DNA from 2 places in the Ruminococcus sp. RTP21484sp1_RTP21277st1_D2_RTP21277_210401 genome. Region 1 is predicted to be linked to the other one. Evidence: predicted binding sites of a transcription regulator. Region 1 holds the regulator's gene; the other holds the start of a gene.
The links. Region 1 encodes Rex, which represses fermentation and respiration genes when NADH is low (regulators of the CRP and FNR family bind a similar motif). Its sites were predicted from a motif close to ATTGTTAANNNNTTAACAAT; they were not measured.
Positions count from the first base shown of each region.

Region 1 (10,082 bases):
AGCTGTAATGCCTCCTGGGCTGTAGCTGCAGCAAATCCCCATATATAATCAAATTCCTCAAGCATTCTCGCAATAGGTACTGCACCGTGACCATATGCATCCGCTTTGATTACTGCGATGATCTTTGTTCCCTCTTTTATGTTCTTCTTCATCTGTTCAAAATTATATCTGATTGCATCAAGAGAAATCAATGCTTTGATTCTACTGTATTTTTCCATAACATTTTCCTCGATTTTCTAAATTTATCAGAGCATGCTCCAAAAGGCGTTCTGCAAAATGTACGTCACAATTCTCATCCTTTACTCTGAACTTCTGCCAGTTTCAAAACTTCCGGCAGGGCTTCGATCATATCCTTCGCCGTCATGCCGTGAGATCCTTTTTTCTCTCTGGCAATATCGCCGCAAAGACCATGAATATACACTGCCAGGGCAGCTTTATAGGAAAGCTCCTGTTCTTCCTCACAGCTTAAATACATGCAGAGAACAGCTGCGATAATACCGGAAAGTACATCTCCGCTTCCTGCTGTGGCCATTCCCGAATTACCAGAAAGATTCAGATACAGCTTTTCATTCTGGTCAGTCACTACTGTACATGCGTCTTTCAGTACCAGAACACCGCCACTTTTCTCTGCATATTGATAAGCACGGGCTACAGGGTCTTCCTTTAGTTCTGATACATCCAAGCCGCAAAGACGGCTCATCTCGCCCATGTGGGGTGTGAGAATGGTCTGTTCCCCTAGGAATTTCATCCACTGTGGATGCATTGCCAGAATATTCAGACCATCTGCATCCAGTATAACAGGCTTTCCTGCTTTTGCTCCGTTTTCCAGGAACCAAAGCATTCTTTCCTTTCCTGAGCCTTCTGTTCCAAGCCCTGGACCGATCACCAGCACATCACACCAGTTTAAATTTTTCCTATTGGCTTCCTCATCAAATTCGCTGGTCAGCATTGCCTCAGGCAAAAGGCTCTGTAAAGGAATCCGGTTCTCTTCCACAGTCTGGATCTTCACCATCCCGGCACCTCCATGAAGTGCTGCACTGGCACTCAGGCAGGCTGCTCCGCACATTCCCTTCGAACCCGCTACAAGAAGGACCTTGCCAAATGTTCCTTTATTTCCCCATGGTTTTCTTGCCGGAAGAGTTTTCACGTCAGATTTTTCCATATGCCAGGCAGCCTTGCTTGCAAGCTCACTGCCATCACGGTCCCGGTCATAAATTCCAATATCCGCCACCACAATTCTGCCAGCATAAGCTCTTCCCGGATACAGACAAAGTCCACGTTTTTTATATGCAAATGTTACGGTAAGATCTGCCTCAAAAGCAGTTCCAAGAACAGCTCCCGTATCTCCATGAATGCCAGACGGAATATCCACCGCTACTTTATACGCAGGAGCTTCATTCATATGGTCAATTATCTCTTTGTAATTCCCGGTAATCTCCCTGGAGAGTCCAACGCCGAAAATTCCGTCTACTATAACAGTATATTCATCCCATACAGGGTTATTCATTACCGGTACCTGGTAGCTCATGGCAATATCCCACTGATGTCGGGTTTCTTCTGTCATTTTATCCGGATTTCCTGCAAGATAAATCTCAGAACGAATTCCCGCCAGATGCAGAAGTCTTGCAATGGCAATGCCGTCACCTCCGTTATTGCCAGATCCGCAGACGGTCAGAATCCGTTCTTTTTTCAAATTAGCAGAACCGTTTTTCTTTTCCAGATATTTCCGGATCTCTTCTGCTGTGGCAAGTGCTGCCCTCTCCATGAGAACCAGGGAGGGAACATGCATATTATGAATAGTGCCATGGTCAAGCAGCTTCATCTGACTGCAGGTTACAACTTTTTTCATAAGGCCACTCCTAATGCAAAACTGCCGCCCGGTCTCCTGTAAATCCTTCAGCGAGACAAGCAGCAGTCCTCTTTGACTTTTATTCTTTGTTTTCTTTATGTTCGTTACGATACTGGCTTAAGTTGTAAGACAGTGCCATCAGACTCTCGGACAGATGAACGTTCTCTACGATCACATCCTCCGGGGCGTCAAGATCTGTATGGGCAAAATTCCAGATTGCCTTGATTCCATTGTCAATAAGAACCTTCGCCATCTCCTTGGCCTTATTCTTCGGCAGGGTTAAAATAGCAATCTCCACCTGATTCTCCCTGATAAATTCCGGGAGACTGTTGATCATCCGAATCTCAATCCCGCGAACAGAAATCCCCTCCAGGACCGGGTTTATATCAAAAATTCCAACCAGACGGAAGCCACGTTTTTCGAAGTCTCCATAATTGGCAAGTGCCTGTCCCAGATTACCTGCGCCCAGGATGATCATGGGATGAATGGTGTCCAATCCCAGTATTTTACCAATTTCTGTATAAAGATATTCTACATTATATCCATATCCCTGCTGTCCAAAACCGCCAAAATTATTTAAGTCCTGTCGGATCTGTGAAGCAGTCACATGCATTTTTTTACTCAGGTCGTTGGAAGATATACGTTCCACCTTCTCTTCCATCAGCTCCCCCAGATAGCGATAATATCTTGGCAATCTCTTAATTACCGCCTTTGAGATCTCTTTTGCATCCAAAATGTTCCCCTCCTTGTTTCCGCTGCCTGTATTTTTCCGCTAAAAACGCATCGCGGAACATTACCTGTAAACGGCAGCCCGCGTAACACTATGTCAATTATACCGAAATGTTATTTTCTTGTCAATTAAAGTTGTGCAGAATTACAAATTTTTGCAAATTTTTTTGTGATTTGACAATTATTCTTTCAAAAAATAAATTTTTCAAGTATAATATACTATTGAACATTCTAATAATGCTGTTTCTGTGTATACAGAACCGCCTTTTTAAGGAGGAACTTATGATTTTATCATGTCAGAGCATCTGCAAATCTTTTGGGGAAAAGGTGATCCTGCAGGATGCTTCTTTTCACATAGAAGAACGGGAAAAGGCCGCTCTCATCGGCAATAACGGTGCGGGGAAAACAACTCTTCTTCGTATTATCATGGAGGAGATTTCCGCGGATTCCGGTCAGGTGGTCATTGCCAAGGATAAGAAGATCGGTTATCTGGCCCAGTACCAGGATATCCACGGTCATCACACCATTTACGAAGAACTGATGACCACCAAGCAGTACATTTTGGATATGGAGGACAAGATCCGTTCTCTGGAGCAGGAAATGAAATACGTAGCAGGAGACAAACTTGAGAGCCTGATGAACAGCTACACCCGCCTGACTCACCAGTTTGAGCTGGAAAACGGCTACGCTTATAAAAGTGAAATCGTAGGTGTTTTAAAAGGTCTTGGATTTGAAGAAGAAGACTACGGCAAACAGATTGAGAACCTTTCCGGAGGTCAGAAAACCCGGGTTGCACTTGGCAAGCTTCTGATTTCCAAACCGGATATTCTCCTTCTGGACGAGCCTACCAACCATCTGGATATGGAGAGCATTGCATGGCTTGAGACCTATCTTCTCAACTACCCGGGTGCTGTATTTATCGTTTCCCATGACCGTTATTTTCTGGACAAGGTAGTTACCAAGATCGTGGAGATCGAGGCTGCCCAGATGAGAATGTACGAAGGCAACTATTCCGCTTATGCCCTGAAAAAAGCGCAGCTGCGTGACGCCCAGTACAAGGCTTACCTGAACCAGCAAAGAGAGATCAAACATCAGGAGGCTGTTATCACCAAGCTCCGCTCCTTTAACCGTGAGAAATCCATTAAGCGTGCTGAGAGCCGTGTAAAAATGCTGGACAAGATCCAGCGCATTGAGAAACCAATTGAAATTGATAACCAGATGCGTATTTCCTTGGAACCACGTTTTATCAGTGGAAATGATGTACTTACTGTAGAAGGACTTTCCAAGGCTTTCCCAGGACAGACTTTGTTTACAGATATTAATTTTGAAATCAAACGTGGGGAGCGTGTTGCCCTGATTGGCAACAATGGTACTGGTAAGACCACAATTTTGAAGATTCTCAATGGAATTGTGGATGCTGATGCAGGACGCTTTGCCTTGGGTTCCAAGGTTCAGATCGGATACTATGATCAGGAACACCATGTTCTGCATATGGAGAAAACTATTTTCCAGGAGATATCAGACACATATCCGACTCTCACTGAGACTGAAATCCGCAATATGCTGGCTGCTTTTCTTTTTACAGGAGATGATGTGTTTAAGCTGATCTCCTCTCTCTCTGGTGGTGAACGTGGCCGTGTTTCCCTGGCGAAGCTGATGCTCTCAGAAGCCAACTTCCTGATACTGGATGAGCCTACCAACCATCTTGATATTGCATCCAAGGAGATTCTGGAGGAAGCACTGAACAGCTACACAGGAACTGTCCTCTACGTTTCCCATGACCGTTATTTTATTAACCAGACTGCTACCCGCATTATGGATCTGACCAACCAGGCCATTGTCAATTATATCGGTGATTATGATTACTATCTGGAAAAGAAGGATGAGATGACCCGGATTTATGCTCCTGCTCAGGAGACCGCAGCTCAGGAAGTTAAGGAAAACGTCTCTGAAACCAAACTCACCTGGCAGCAGCAGAAAGAGGAACAGGCTCTGAAGAGAAAACGGGAAAATGAGCTGAAGAAAGTGGAAGCACGGATTGAAGAACTGGAAGCAAGGGATAAAGAAATTGATGAAACCATGGTTCTGCCAGATATCTGTACGAATGTGGCAGAATGCACGAAGCTCAGCCGGGAAAAAGCTGCTATAGCAGAAGAACTGGAAGGGCTTTATGAAAAATGGGAGGAGCTGGCATAAATTACCAGTAACCTGTTCTTTTGAGCCTTACATTTCATATTTATTTCAAAAACAGGAACGAATTTCGAATATAAATATCCGAAACCGTTCCTGTTTTTTATAACAATATTAACATTTTTACTTCAAATAACTTTTAAAAGCTGTCTGTTTTATTACATGGCTTCAAGCTTCTCTCTGATTGCAAGAATAAACTCGCGGCTGTTAAGGACTTTTACATTCTTTAAGGAAGTAATCAGTGCCAGGTCTTTGGTCATCTGTCCGCCTTCGATGGTGGAAAGGGTTGCTTTCTCCAGCTTATCTGCGAACTCTATAAGCTCCTGATTCTGATCCAGCTCACCTCTTTTTCTCAGAGCACCGGTCCAGGCGAAGATTGTTGCTACAGAGTTGGTAGAGGTCTCCTCTCCTTTCAGATGACGATAGTAATGTCTCTGTACAGTTCCGTGAGCTGCCTCATACTCATAATATCCATCCGGAGAAACCAGTACAGAAGTCATCATTGCCAGAGAACCAAATGCAGAGGAAATCATGTCACTCATAACATCTCCGTCATAGTTCTTACAGCCCCAGATAAATCCGCCTTCTGCTTTCATTACGCGGGCTACTACATCATCAATCAGACTATAGAAGAACGTAATGTCTGCTGCCTCAAATTTATCCTTAAACTCAGCTTCATAAATATTATGGAATATTTCTTTAAATTTGCCATCGTATGTTTTGGAAATGGTATCCTTGCCGCCAAACCACAGATCCTGTTTCGTATCTAAGGCATAATTAAAGCAGCATCTTGCAAAGCTGGTAATGGATTTGTCCAGGTTATGAACACCCTGGATCACGCCTGGAGTATCAAAGTGATGGATCAGCTCCGTTCTCTCCTCGCCGTCTTCTCCTTTGAATACCAGCATAGCATCTCCTGGTTTGTCAATGTACATCTCGGCATTCTTATATACATCGCCGTAAGCATGACGGGCAATGGTGATAGGTTTCTTCCAGTTCTTCACACATGGCTCGATTCCCTTTACCACAATGGGAGCACGAAAAACAGTTCCATCCAGGATTGCACGAATAGTTCCGTTAGGGCTTTTGTACATTTTCTTCAGATTGTACTCAGACATTCTGGCTTTATTCGGGGTAATGGTGGCACATTTAACAGCAACTCCGTATTTCTTGGTGGCTTCCGCTGCATCTATAGTTACCTGGTCATCAGTCTCATTTCTGTATTCCAGTCCAAGATCATAGTATTCTGTCTTCAGATCAATAAAAGGAAGAAGAAGCTCATCCTTGATCAACTGCCACAGAATTCTGGTCATCTCGTCCCCATCCATCTCAACAAGAGGGGTCTGCATTTGAATTTTACCCATTATTACCTCCTAGTATATGTTTTGTGGTAACTGTGAACTATGTCCGCAGCAACCCTATTTTAACGTAATTCCAAGTCTCTGGCAAGTCTCTGCTACAATTGCTTCAAGTTCTGTATCACAAAGCACAGTAACACGGCCATCCTCATACTGCTGGTCAACCCAGGACTTGATCATCTTTACAAGCTCGCTGTTCTTATCAACCTTCTGGTCGCCCTTCAGGCGATAATGGCTGTCGATCCAGTGTGCGATTCCGGCAGCTCCGGAAGTATTGGAAACGGCAACCTCAACCGGGCGGTTCAGGAATTTCTCGGTATCAAATACATTATAGATTTCCTCATTTTTCAGAAGTCCGTCGGCGTGGATACCAGCTCTTGTTACATTGAAGTTCTTTCCAACGAAGGGAGTTCTTTCCGGTATGTGGTAGCCAATCTCTTTCTCATAGTACTCAGCAAGCTCTGTGATAACCGTTGTATCCATACCACCAAGGTTTCCGCGAAGCTGTGCATATTCAAATACCATTGCCTCAAGAGGTGTATTTCCGGTACGCTCTCCGATACCAAACAAAGAAGTATTAACACCACACGCACCATACAGCCATGCTGTTGTGGAGTTGCTGACTGCCTTATAGAAGTCGTTATGTCCATGCCACTCGATCAGTTCAGAAGGAACGCCTGCATGAACCATAATACCATAAATAATACCAGGTACAGAACGAGGGATCACGGCACCAGGATAGTTAACACCGTAGCCCATGGTATCACAGCAGCGAACCTTAACCGGAATGCCGTACTGCTGGCGAAGCTTCATCAGCTCAAGGCAGAATGGGATAACATAGCCATAAATATCAGCTCGTGTAATGTCTTCAAGATGGCAACGGACAGAAACACCGATTTCCAGACATTCTTTTACAATGCTTAAATAATGCTCCATCGCCTGTTTACGTGTCATTTTCATCTTATAAAAAATATGATAATCGGAACAGCTTACCAGGATACCGGTCTCTCTCATACCCATATCGCGGACAAGCTGGAAGTCCTTCTTATTTGCACGGATCCAGCTGGTAACCTCAGGGAACTCATAGCCTCTCTCCATACATTTCTCAACAGCATCACGGTCTTTCTTACTGTAAAGGAAAAATTCAGAAGCACGAATCCTTCCTTCCGGTCCGCCCAGCTTATGAAGGTAATCATAAATCCTTACGATCTGCTCAGTGCTGTATGGTGCTCTGGACTGCTGGCCATCACGGAATGTCGTATCGGTGATCCAGATGTCATCTGGCATATGATGTGGAACGACTCGGTCGTTGAATGCAATCTTCGGTACTTCAGAATATGGAAAAAGATTTCGGAATACATTGGGAGTTGCAACATCCACAAGCGGATACATATGCTCCTCTAACTGAAGCAGGTTTGTGTGGCGATTCATAGAAACACGTCTGTTTTCCATAGATATTTCCTCCTCATCTCTTGGAACTCTTGCTGTCCATTTTACTCACTTAAAGCGACTTCGTCAAGTGCTTTTATACTGTAAAGTGATAATTCTTTATCAAAGTTTGTGTATTCTTTTTCGTACATTTCTTCAAATCACTTAAGCAGAAATCCTTTTCACACAATTGGCTGCTTTTACATTTTCAGAAACTTTCTGCGGTTAAATTTCCCCCACCCTTGCAGGTTTTGAGGCAGTCCCATATCCTCTGCGCTATTCATCAGCATAGTTTTGATATCCGTATTGGTAAGTGCAGGATTTTTTTCCAAAGCACAGGCAATGGCACCTGTCACCAGAGGCGTAGACATAGAGGTGCCGCTTTTCACACCATAGGAATAAGGTTTTCCAGGCACGCAGGACATGATCTTATTTCCAGGTGCCACAATATCCGGCTTGCACACGCATTCCGCCGTTGGTCCTCTCCCTGAAATAGCACTGCGCCCTTCCAACAAATCGCTGGAGCCCACTGTGATCACTTTTTTGCTGCTTCCCGGAGCTGTGATACTGCTCGGCCTTGGTCCCTGGTTTCCGGCAGCTGTGACCACTACCACTCCTTCATCCCACAGCTGCTCCACACTTTCCAGAAGCCTGGCATGGTTTCTTTTTGAATTACAGGTAGTTCCCACAGAAATATTTACCACCCGGATCCTGTACTGCTGCCTGTTTTCCCGAATCCACCGAAGAGCCCGCAGCACGTCATCCTGACTGCCCGTTCCATAACGGTCAAGCACCTTCAGGGAAATGATTCCGCAGCCAGGTGCTGCGCCTCTGTATTTTCCCATGGAAGCAGTGCCATCTCCTGCCACCAGCCCGGCTACATGGGTGCCATGTCCATTATCGTCATAAGGCCGCCTTTTAAAAGCCAGGAAATCATAAAAAGCCCAGATCCTGCCAGTAAAATCTATATGCTCATAAATCCCGGTATCCAGAATACACACACCGATTCCTTTTCCGGTATAAAAGGATTTTTCCATTATTTTCCCCGATAAAAAGAAACTTATAATAAATTATGTTTCCATTTTCCAATCTGCTTTAAAATTATAGACAATTTTTGAAATTCTCAAAAATTTTTGTCGCTTTTTCTGAGCGTATATAGTATAATGAAAATACGCATAAATTCGTATTTATAAAAGGAATTTTCCAGTAATATCAAACAATTATTTCAGGTGACAAAATGGAGTAAGTCACAACTATACATGAGAGGACGAAAATACTATGGAAAAAGACAACAGGCAGACTCCGGAGGACAAATTTCGCTATTACTCCGGAGCTATCAGACGTGACATGGGGAACCTGCTTAAGTGGCTGCTTCTGGCAGTGGTGGTAGGATGTATAGCGGGAGCTTTCAGTACTTTATTTTCTTTTGTGCTGAAGGCAGTGACCGGTTACCGCAAGGCACATCTGTGGACCTTTTTTCTCTTGCCCCTGTTCGGACTTTGCATCGTATTTCTTTATGAGAAATTCGGAAAAGACGATGGCGGCACGAATCAAGTCCTTTCTACAGTCCGTTCCCAGGATGATGTGCCCTGGAGATCTGGTCCGCTGATTTTTATTTCGACTGCATTGACACATCTTGCCGGTGGTTCAGCAGGACGTGAGGGTGCAGCTATTCAGCTTGGTGGCAGCATTGCCAATCTTCTTGGCAGATGGATCCATCTTGATGAGGAAGACCGTCATGTGATCGTTATGTGTGGTATGAGTGCTGCTTTCTCTGCACTATTTGGCACACCAATGGCTGCAGCTGTTTTTTCCTTGGAAGTGGTCAGTGTAGGGGTTATGTATTATACAGCTCTTATGCCTTGTATGATCGCATCTTTGATCGCATCCCGTTTTGCGGCTGGTATGGGCGTTACGCCAGAAGCTTTTCACGTAGTAAATATTCCTGCACTTTCCCTGGAAACAGGGCTGAAAATGGGCGTGGTAGCCCTTGGATGTGCAGTGATCAGTATTGTCTTCTGTATTATTTTAAATGAGACAGCCAGATTCTACGGCCGGTTTTTTTCTAATAAATATGCACGGGTAGTGGCCGGTGCCGTTCTGGTTATTTTTATTACACTGATTCTTGGAACTACGGACTACATGGGAGCCGGTGCTGAGCTTATTGAGAAAGCAGTGGAGACCGGAGACACCAATTATATGGCTTTCTTCTGGAAAATGCTCCTCACTGCACTGACTATGAAGGCTGGTTTTCGCGGAGGTGAAATCGTTCCGTCTTTCTGCGTAGGCGCCACTTTCGGATGCATGGCAGGACAGCTGATAGGACTTTCTCCCTCCCTTTGCGCAGCCTGCGGAATGGCGGCTGTTTTCTGTGGTGTGACGAACTGCCCGATTACTTCTATTCTGATTGCCTTTGAAATGTTTGGCTTTAAGGGAGTGTCCTTCTATCTGATTGCCGTTTCTATCAGCTATGCAGCTTCTGGATATTATGGGCTGTATAAAGATCAGACGATTGTATATTCTAAATA
Region 1 is NZ_JBCOMJ010000040.1:33,233-43,314, forward strand. Features, by position in the region: gene alr (alanine racemase) at 1-218, opposite strand, end outside; gene AB5706_RS20585 (NAD(P)H-hydrate dehydratase) at 293-1,849, opposite strand; gene AB5706_RS20590 (redox-sensing transcriptional repressor Rex) at 1,929-2,582, opposite strand; gene abc-f (ribosomal protection-like ABC-F family protein) at 2,861-4,774, shown strand; gene AB5706_RS20600 (NADP-dependent isocitrate dehydrogenase) at 4,927-6,132, opposite strand; gene AB5706_RS20605 (2-isopropylmalate synthase) at 6,187-7,557, opposite strand; gene AB5706_RS20610 (S8 family peptidase) at 7,755-8,591, opposite strand; gene AB5706_RS20615 (chloride channel protein) at 8,833-10,082, shown strand, end outside.

Region 2 (10,082 bases), on a different contig from region 1:
TGAATTTTCTCAGGATCTTTATCCCGCAAAAGCTTTTCCAGTTTCTGCTCTGCGGTCCGGTCAAACTTGGTTCCTCGAATCAATCCATCTTTCAGGTTACCAAAAGTAATGAGCTTCTGTGAACCTTCTGTTCCATCGGCCATATCCAGATAATGCAGCAATGTCAGATAATGCCATTCGTCCATGTCTGAGTTAATACGAAACTCAGGGAGTTGAATTTCAATCTTTTCGTAAAAGCTCTGTACTTCAAGCACATTTCGGCTGCTTTGAAAAACAGCCCCACTTTTTGCAGCAAGATCCTCTCCGGAGCGATTTTGCAGCCGTTTTACTGCTGCCTGCAACATTTCCTGAAATGCACGATTTTCTGTTTGATTTTTGTATTCCATAAGTTCTCCTTTGTTGATATTTTATCGCATCATATAATAATCAATGTTTATGCAAGGATTTTGGTATTTTCATAAATCTGGCTTTATCCGGATTCTCTTTTATCCATTCCTGTGTTGACTTTTCCTTTAAGTTTCATTATAGTTGTAATTATATTATGTACAATCATCAAAATAAAAAATATGTACTGTTTCTCAACACATTAAAAAGAGCTGTTGAGAACTTGGGATGTTTTTGACAAACCAGAAATATTTTCGCCTCAAAAACGTGAAACCAAAATCATTATATCATACTACAAGGAGTTTCTTATCATGAAATACTCAACGAAATTAAGCGATACTGTCCATGTAATGGTTCTGATTGCTATCAACCAGGAAAACTCACTCTCCAGTGCCTCAATTGCAGAAAGTGTCCATACAAATCCCGGCTTTGTACGCCAGCTCATGTTAAAACTAAAAAAGGCCGAACTTATGACCAGTGTAGCCGGACATGCCCGTCCTTCTCTTTCAAAACCAGCAGACCAGATTACGTTGCTGGATATTTATAAAGCAGTGGAGGGCGAGAAACCGCTACTTCATTTAGATACTCATACCAACCCTGATTGTGGCGTTGGCATTAATATTCAGTTGTCCTTGCAGGGATTCTATAATGAAATTCAAAAAAACACTGAAGAAAAGATGAATACAATTACTTTACAGGATATCATAAATACTTATTATCAGCGAACATCCATGCAAAATGATTTACAAAATATTATATAGCAGGAGAAACGAGAATGGACTTCCAGATATGGATTATCTTCTAAATGATGAAGAATCTGATAACGATTTGGCGAGTAAAATTTTTATATTTTCTAATCCAGGGATTTTCTTGTTATCATGCCCGCCTCCGTGCGGGCATTTTTAAATTCAGCAGCGCACCACAGGCGGTCTTTCCTGTACAGAAAAAAAGAAGCGTTCCTACAGGCGCTTCTTCTTACCATATTAGGACTTCGATCAAAAGTTAGTAGGCCACAAAGTGGGCCATTTTTCAAAAAATTACATGAATTTATATAGAGTTTTATCCAAGTCGGAAATCCGCTAAATGCTCTAGCTATCAGCGTCTAAAGGCATTTAACAACTTATATGGACATTTATGAAATCGGCCTCGTAATAACGATACCTAATTTCATTATTTCTGCTTATTTGAATGACAGTGATTTTTCCTTCCAAAAGTGATACCAAAAGGTGATAGTAGGTAAATTATAAAACGCCCCTACCCACAATTCAATTGGTAATATTTACCAATCATCCTTGTGTTTAGGGGCGTTTAATTACTTCTCGCTTGGACACATTAGCTAAAAAATAGCTATTATTTTATTATTTGTTATAGTTTACGATATCGCCGAACTCTGGTTTCAAGGATGCACCGCCTACAAGACCTCCGTCGATGTCTGCCTGAGCAAATAACTCCGGAGCTGTCTTAGCGTTTACAGATCCGCCGTACTGGATGCGGATTGCTGCTGCAGTTGCCTCATCATAGATCTCAGCGATGCAAGCACGGATTCCTGCGCAAACTTCCTGAGCCTGCTCAGTTGTAGCTGTTTTACCAGTTCCGATAGCCCAGATTGGCTCGTAAGCGATAACGGCTGTTTTAGCCTGATCAGCTGTAACGTTCTGGAAACCAACTTTAACCTGCTGACGGATGAAGTCCATAGTTACGCCCTGCTCTCTCTGATCAAGAGTCTCTCCACAGCACATAATTGGAGTGATTCCGTGCTCAAATGCTTTAAGCATTTTTTTGTTTACAGTTTCGCTTGTCTCAGCGAAGTACTCTCTTCTCTCAGAGTGTCCGAGAACTACGTATTTAACACCAGCGTCTGTAAGCATGTTCGGGGAAATCTCGCCTGTGAAAGCACCTTTCTCCTCGAAATACATGTTCTCAGCACCTACCTGGATATTGGAGCCTTTTGCAGCCTCAACTACAGGAAGAATATCGATAGCCGGTACGCAGAATACTACGTCAACGTCATCGTTTGCTACTAATGGTTTTAAAGTTTCTACTAATTTAACTGCCTCACTTGGAGTCATGTTCATTTTCCAGTTTCCGGCAATAATTTTCTTTCTAGACATTTTATATATCTCCTTTTGTGTAATAAGGAAGTCCGATTCACTAAACGGACATGTCGCCGGCAGGCGACATCACCATATATGAAAATCAGCTGGTCTGCGCCGTTGGCTTGCTCTCATTAAGTTCCTTCGAACCAAATTCGCACATAATTCAAGCTGCGCTTACAGCTTGCTTTCATTAAGTGCTCTATTTATTTATCGTTAGCTGCTGCTACACCTGGTAACTCTTTTCCTTCCAGGAATTCAAGAGATGCACCGCCACCTGTGGAGATGTGTGTCATCTTGTCACCATAGCCGAGGATGTTAACAGCTGCTGCGGAATCACCACCACCGATGATAGTGGTAGCATCTGTATCAGCAAGAGCCTTAGCAACAGCCTCCGTACCACGAGCGAAGTTCGGCATTTCGAAGCAGCCCATCGGTCCGTTCCAAACAACTGTCTTGGCATCTTTTACAGCGTCAGCGAAAAGTTTCTCTGTCTCTGGTCCGATGTCCATTCCTTCCCAGCCATCCGGAATCTCGCCACGTTTTACAACCTGGATGTTGCAGTCGTTGGAGAAGTCATCTCCGATTCTGTTATCTACAGGAAGAAGAAGCTTAACGCCTTTATCTTCTGCTTTCTTCATCATGTCTAATGCATACTGAAGATAATCATCCTCGCAAAGGGATTTTCCGATATGTCCGCCCATAGCCTTGGAGAATGTGTAGGACATTCCACCACCGATGATCAGAGTATCTACCTTGTCAAGAAGGTTGTTGATAACAGAAATCTTGCTGGAAACCTTAGCGCCGCCAAGGATAGCTACGAATGGTCTGTCAGGATTGTTTACAGCGTTTCCGAGGAAATCGATTTCTTTCTGCATCAGATATCCAACAACAGCTGTATCTACATATTTGGTAACACCAACATTAGAGCAGTGTGCTCTATGAGCGGTACCAAATGCATCGTTTACAAATACATCGCAAAGAGAAGCAAGTTCCTTGCTGAATTCATCACCGTTCTTAGTCTCTTCTGCACGATAACGAGTGTTCTCAAGAAGAATGATCTCGCCGTCTTTCATGTCAGCTACTGCTGCTTTTACAGTGTCATCTACAACAACCGGGCTTGGAACGAATTTCACTTCCTGTCCGAGAAGTTCTGTGAGACGTTTAGCAACAGGTGCAAGAGAAAGCTCCGGTTTCGGCTCTCCTTTCGGTTTTCCAAGGTGAGAGCAAAGGATAATCTTTCCACCATCTGCAACAAGCTTCTTGATTGTAGGAAGAGCTGCTACCAGACGGTTCTCATCTGTAATCTTACCGTCCTGCAGAGGTACATTGAAGTCACATCTTACGAGGACTCTTTTGCCTTTTACGTTGATGTCATCAACAGATTTCTTATTCAGCATCTTGTTATGCCTCCTTATAAAATTTAACTTTTTATACAGACAAAAGGGTCCGGTCCTATTCAGACCGGACCCTTCTCTGAGTCTTATTCATATGCTGTCAGCCATAGCTTGTCAGCATTCGAAAACCCTACTCTGCTTCTGATTAAGCGTTAAGCAGTTTGCCAAAGTGTTTGATTGTACGAACCATCTGGCTTGTGTAGGAGTTCTCATTATCATACCAGGAAACAACCTGAACCTCTGTTGTGCCATTCTCAAGTGGAAGAACCATTGTCTGAGTAGCATCGAACAGAGAACCAAATCTCATACCAACGATATCGCTGGAAACGATCTCATCTTCGTTGTATCCGAAGGACTCGTTAGAAGCTGCTTTCATAGCTGCGTTGATCTGCTCTTTAGTTACATTTCCTTCAACAACTGCTGTAAGGATTGTAGTAGAACCTGTTGGGGTTGGAACACGCTGTGCGGAACCGATCAGTTTGCCGTTCAGTTCTGGGATAACAAGACCGATTGCTTTAGCAGCACCTGTGCTGTTCGGAACGATGTTAACTGCAGCTGCACGGGATCTTCTCAGATCGCCTTTTCTCTGCGGTCCGTCAAGTGTCATCTGATCGCCTGTGTAAGCGTGGATTGTGCACATGATACCGGATTTGATTGCAGCAAGATCATTAAGTGCTTTAGCCATTGGAGCTAAGCAGTTTGTTGTACAGGAAGCTGCGGAAATGATGTGATCCTCTTTTGTAAGAGTCTCATGGTTTACATTGTAAACGATTGTCTTAAGGTCGTTTCCAGCCGGAGCGGAAATGATAACGTGTTTAGCACCTGCATCGATATGAGCCTGAGCTTTGTCTTTGGATGTATAGAATCCAGTACACTCAAGAACTACGTCTACACCGATCTCTCCCCATGGAAGCTCAGCAGCGTTAGCTTTTGCATAAATTTTGATTTCTTTTCCGTCAACTGTGATGGAATCCTCTCCAGCTACTACTGTATCTGCAAGAGCATATCTTCCCTGAGTTGAGTCATATTTTAATAAGTGAGCGAGCATTTTAGGAGATGTTAAGTCGTTGATAGCAACGATTTCAAATCCTTCTGCACCGAACATCTGACGGAATGCAAGACGACCAATACGTCCAAAACCATTAATTGCAACTTTTACTGCCATGATAAATTCCTCCTATGAATTAAATGGTAAAAATTATGTGAGTGCTTCAATCTTTGTGAAAGAAACATCAACCTATAGCGTATTGTACCTAATTCCGAACAAAAATTCAAGCCTATTTTCAAAAAAATAACAAGCAAATTGCCACAAATATCCTCTGATATGATATACTGCTCTCAAATGAGACAATTAAGTCCCTTTTATGACACAGTGGCAGCATTTATGCACATTTTTTCCTTTCTTTTTCGTGTAGGAAGAATTTTTTTCACATGTTCCTTCGCTGTACACTTATCCATAAAATATATCTTTATATTTACAGAAAATATATTTTTAAAATACTTTGCTTGGTTTATAATTCATAAGGAGGTTATTATGAAAATACTTTCCAACTCTCCCGGAGTTTTGTGGGACTGCCACATGCATTCTGAATTTTCCGCAGATTCCGGCACTCCCACTGAGGATATGATCCGCCAGGCCATTGCACTGGGGTTTAAGGGAATCTGCTTTACAGAGCATCTGGATCCAGACTATCCACCAACTCCGGATGACCTGGAATTTGCCCTGGATATTCCCGCCTATTACACCAAACTCAACGAACTGAAAGAGACCTACAAGAATCAGATTCACATCCATTTCGGTATTGAGATCGGTTTGCAGCTTCATCTTAAACAATATTTTCACAATCTTTTAAAAGAATATCCTTTCGATTTCGTGATTGGTTCTTCTCACGTAGTCCACGGTGCCGACCCCTACTACCCGGAATTTTTCCAGGGCAGGAACGAGGAACAGGCCTACCTTGAATATTTCGAATCCATTCTGGAGAATCTGGATGCATTTCATGAAATGGACACTTATGGACATCTGGATTATATTGTCCGCTACGGTCCAAACAAGAACCAGTTTTATTCTTATAAAAAATATCGGAACATTCTGGATGCGATTCTGAAAAAACTGGCAGACACAAATGTAGGACTGGAGGTCAACACCGGCGGTTATCACTACAGGCTTGGAGAGCCAAACCCATGTACGGATATCATCCGACGTTATAAAGAACTAGGGGGTGAAATCATCACCATTGGTGCTGACGCGCATACACCGGATAAAATCGGCTATGCCTTTGACAAAGCATCAAAGGTACTGAAAGAATGCGGATTTGAATATTATACAGTATTTGAAAACCGGAAACCAACCTTTGTAAAGCTATAAGGAAACCCTATTTTGCCATGCACTGCAGAAGCGATCAGCTTCTCACATCAGCCCGGCTTTTAGAACGTGTTAAAAAAATGCCTCATCGCCAGAATAAGCGATGAAGCATTTTTTGCGTTTCTTTTCAAATTCAGCTTGAGGTATTATTTTTGATTGCCACTCAAGACCAGGTCAGTCATTATTTCTGCACTTTCTCCAAAAACAGAGAAATAATTCCTTTCTTTTCCTTCTCATGTGCCTTGTTATACAAAGATCTGCACCATTCTGTGATAACTTCGATTATGACCGGAGAGAAGGTCATCAGGATAAATACCAGGATGATCATTCCGAACTCCAGTGAGCCAAGTGCAAGCAGGTTCTGCACACATACGGCTGCAAAGAAGAAAATAAACTGCATACCGTAAATAATGATTTTCCTGTACCTGCTAAGCGGCGCGTATACCGTCTTCAAAGCTGCCATGTAATTCCATCCTGTTACCAGGAAACAGGCTGTACTCAGCATTACATTGCTATGGTAAACGTTCTGGCAGACCAGCATAATGGTAAATACACATCCCGTGATGGTGACTGCTGCTGGGAATGCATTCATAAATACATAACGCAGAAAACCACTCTCAATCTTGTTGAAGTTGTTTTCCTGGGCGAGCAGGAAGGTTGGGATACCCACTGCACAGGCACTGATCAGGGACATCTGAATTGGCTCAAACGGATAGCTATCGCCCCAGAAAATAGTAATCAGACACAGCAGCGCAGAGAAAATAGTTTTGATCAGGAACATGGAAGCTGCGGTGCGGATGTTGTTCACCACACGGCGTCCCTGGTTCACAATCTCCGGCATAGCAGCGAAATTAGAATCCATAAGGACTACATTTGCAATGTTCTTGGCAGCGTCACTTCCCTCTGCCATAACTACGCTGCAGTCTGCCTCTTTCAGTGCCAGAACATCGTTCACACCGTCACCGGTCATGGCAACTGTATGCTTCTGTTTCTGAAGGGCAAGCACCATCTCTTTCTTCTGCTGCGGGGTTACACGGCCGAATACGGAACACTCTGCAACGGCACGCTCCATATCCTCCGGTGTAGTGATAGTGGTGGCATCAATATATTTATCTGCATTCTCCAGGCCTGCTTTTTTTGCAATGGCAGAAACAGTCACAGGATCATCACCGGAGATCACTTTCAGATCTACGCCCTGGTCTTTGAAAAATGCCAGGGTTTCAGGGGCATTATCCCTGATAATGTCAGTGAGCATAAATAACGCAACCGGCTTTAACCCTTCCGGAAGCTCATTCTCCCGATTCAGGTTTGGGCTATGCGCCAACACCAGAACACGTAAGCCTTCTTTTCCATAAGCAGCACACTGCTTGATCAAGTCTTCATTTCCATCCGGAAAAAGGAACTGAGCAGCACCCATCAGATAAGTTCCTTCTGTTTTAAAGGCTACACCGCTGTATTTGCGGTCTGAGGAAAACGGAATGCAATGATCTACCGGCATGTCCGTTCTTCTGGAGAAGCGTTTGTGGAGTGCATCTGCGGTGGCATTCTTATCCTTTAAAACGGACATCATGTTTGCCATGACACGCTCGATCTCGCCCATGGTCAGTTCTGGCTGGGCGCCGCTGATGGCTAAATCAGTATTGACATTGCCCTGTGAATCTTGTGCTGACAGCTGTTCAGTAGTTCCCATAACAGCTCCTATCTGCAATTGTGCCGCAACCACGGATACTTCAGACTGCGCCTCTGCAGCTGCCATTTCTGGAACTTTCTGAGCTTGATTCGCTGTTCCATTTATTGTACTTTCGCTTATATTCTCATTTTCTGCTTCCGGAGTCCTGATCTCCATACCCTCCACATAGGGCTGTACCTGCTCCACACACATGGTACCGGCTGTGATGGTTCCGGTTTTATCCAGACAGAGGGTATCCACTCTCGCCAGAGTCTCAATACAATACAATTCCTGCACCAGGGTATTCTTACGGGTCAGTGTCAGCGCACCAAGAGTCAGCGCCACACTGGTAAGGAGCACCAGTCCCTCAGGGATCATTCCAAGGACAGCAGCCACCATATTCACTACTGCATCCCGGATTCCGTTTCCCGCAATGTAATATTGCTTATAAAATAACAGCATTCCCATAGGAACTATGATCACACTTATAGTCTTCAGAATCGCATTCAGGGAATTACGAAGTTCTGAGTTATGACGTTTAAATTCCTTCGCCTCGCTGGTAATCTGAGATGCGTAATTATCCTTGCCAACGTGGATAACCTGACAGCAGGCCTCTCCGGATGTGACAAAGCTTCCTGAAAAAAGCTCGTCCCCTTCATTTTTCTGAAGGTTATCCGATTCACCGGTCAGCAGGGATTCATTGACCTCAATACTGCCCTCAAGCACCTTGGCATCTGCAGGCACCTGATCTCCTGTTTTCAGAAAAAGGATATCGTCCAGAACCAGCTTCTCCGTGGAGATAGACCATTTTTTGCCTTCACGCAAGACCACTGCCTTGCTCTCCGTAAGGATAGCCAGCTTATCCAGCGTCTTTTTCGCACGCACTTCCTGGATGATTCCGATCACCGTATTGATCACAATAATTCCCATGAACATGGAGTTCTTATAGGAACCAACCAGCAATACCATAATCATCAGAGCCAGATTCAGAAAGTTGAAAAATGTAAGCACATTCTCCCTTACGATCTGCTTATAGCTCCTTGTGTTGGGGTTCTCATTGACATTGATTTTCCCCTCTTCAATTCTTTGTTGTACCTGTTCGTTTGTCAGTCCTGTCATCGTTACTTCCTTCATTCTTATGTTTTATTTAAGGATGTTTCCGTTTTACTCTTTTTCCCATTGTATGATACCAGTGTCAAAAGGTCAAAAAACCGTTCGTGCCATTGTATTAAAATAGGGCAGATGATAACATCCGCCCTGATGAATTCTCTTTACGGTCTGCCTCATCTTTACCACCTATTTATCTGTAACGAAATAAATCTGCTTAAGGATTCGGTTTCCTGTAAAAAATATTATTCTTTTGTATCGATGACGACACTTTATAATTACTGCAGTTCGCAGTAACTATTAATACTCTTCTTCCTCTGCCTCTTCACCCTCGTGAATGTCAGACTTCGGTTTCTTCAGACCTTCGATCTCAATGTGATGCTTCTGTGCGTAATCCCACAGTGCAGCATGTACAGCCTCCTCTGCAAGAAGAGAACAGTGTACTTTCACTGGCGGAAGTCCGTCAAGAGCCTCCATAACAGCCTTGTTGGTAAGCTTCATGGCTTCCTCAATAGTTTTACCTTTTACCATCTCAGTAGCCATACTGCTGGTTGCTACTGCGGCACCGCAGCCGAAGGTTTTGAATTTGCAGTCTCTGATAATATGTGTCTCGTCATCGATATCCAGGAAAATTCTCATAATATCGCCGCATTTGGCATTTCCTACTGTACCGACACCGCTTGCATTCTCTATTTCTCCAACATTACGTGGATGCTGGAAATGATCCATTACTTTCTCACTATACATCTTTTTTTCCTCCTGGCAAGTGTTTTAATCAAATTTTTTATTTTTTTAACTATTCAGCAGGCACTATTCCGCGAGGTGTTTTTTGTGAACGTAGTTCACAGAAAACCCGAGAATATCGGCGCGAAATCATGCAAAGCATGATTTCTGTGCATCGCGAAGCGTGTAACTGTGAAGGTACTGAACAGTTACTGTTTTTTTATAAAATCTTCATATAATGGAGACATTGATCGCAGGTAAGCTACGATTTCTTTCAGCTTATCTACTACAAAATCAGCATCTTCCATGGTAGTCTCCTCGCTTAAGGTCATACGCAGGGAACC
Region 2 is NZ_JBCOMJ010000006.1:75,460-85,541, forward strand. Features, by position in the region: gene AB5706_RS06235 (DUF3786 domain-containing protein) at 1-386, opposite strand, end outside; gene AB5706_RS06240 (Rrf2 family transcriptional regulator) at 696-1,145, shown strand; gene tpiA (triose-phosphate isomerase) at 1,743-2,495, opposite strand; gene AB5706_RS06250 (phosphoglycerate kinase) at 2,684-3,877, opposite strand; gene gap (type I glyceraldehyde-3-phosphate dehydrogenase) at 4,020-5,039, opposite strand; gene AB5706_RS06260 (histidinol-phosphatase HisJ family protein) at 5,409-6,242, shown strand; gene AB5706_RS06265 (cation-translocating P-type ATPase) at 6,421-9,027, opposite strand; gene nifU (Fe-S cluster assembly scaffold protein NifU) at 9,316-9,762, opposite strand; gene nifS (cysteine desulfurase NifS) at 9,948-10,082, opposite strand, start outside.
Region 2: the regulator Rex is predicted to act here: its motif matches at 5,154-5,173, upstream of gap (type I glyceraldehyde-3-phosphate dehydrogenase).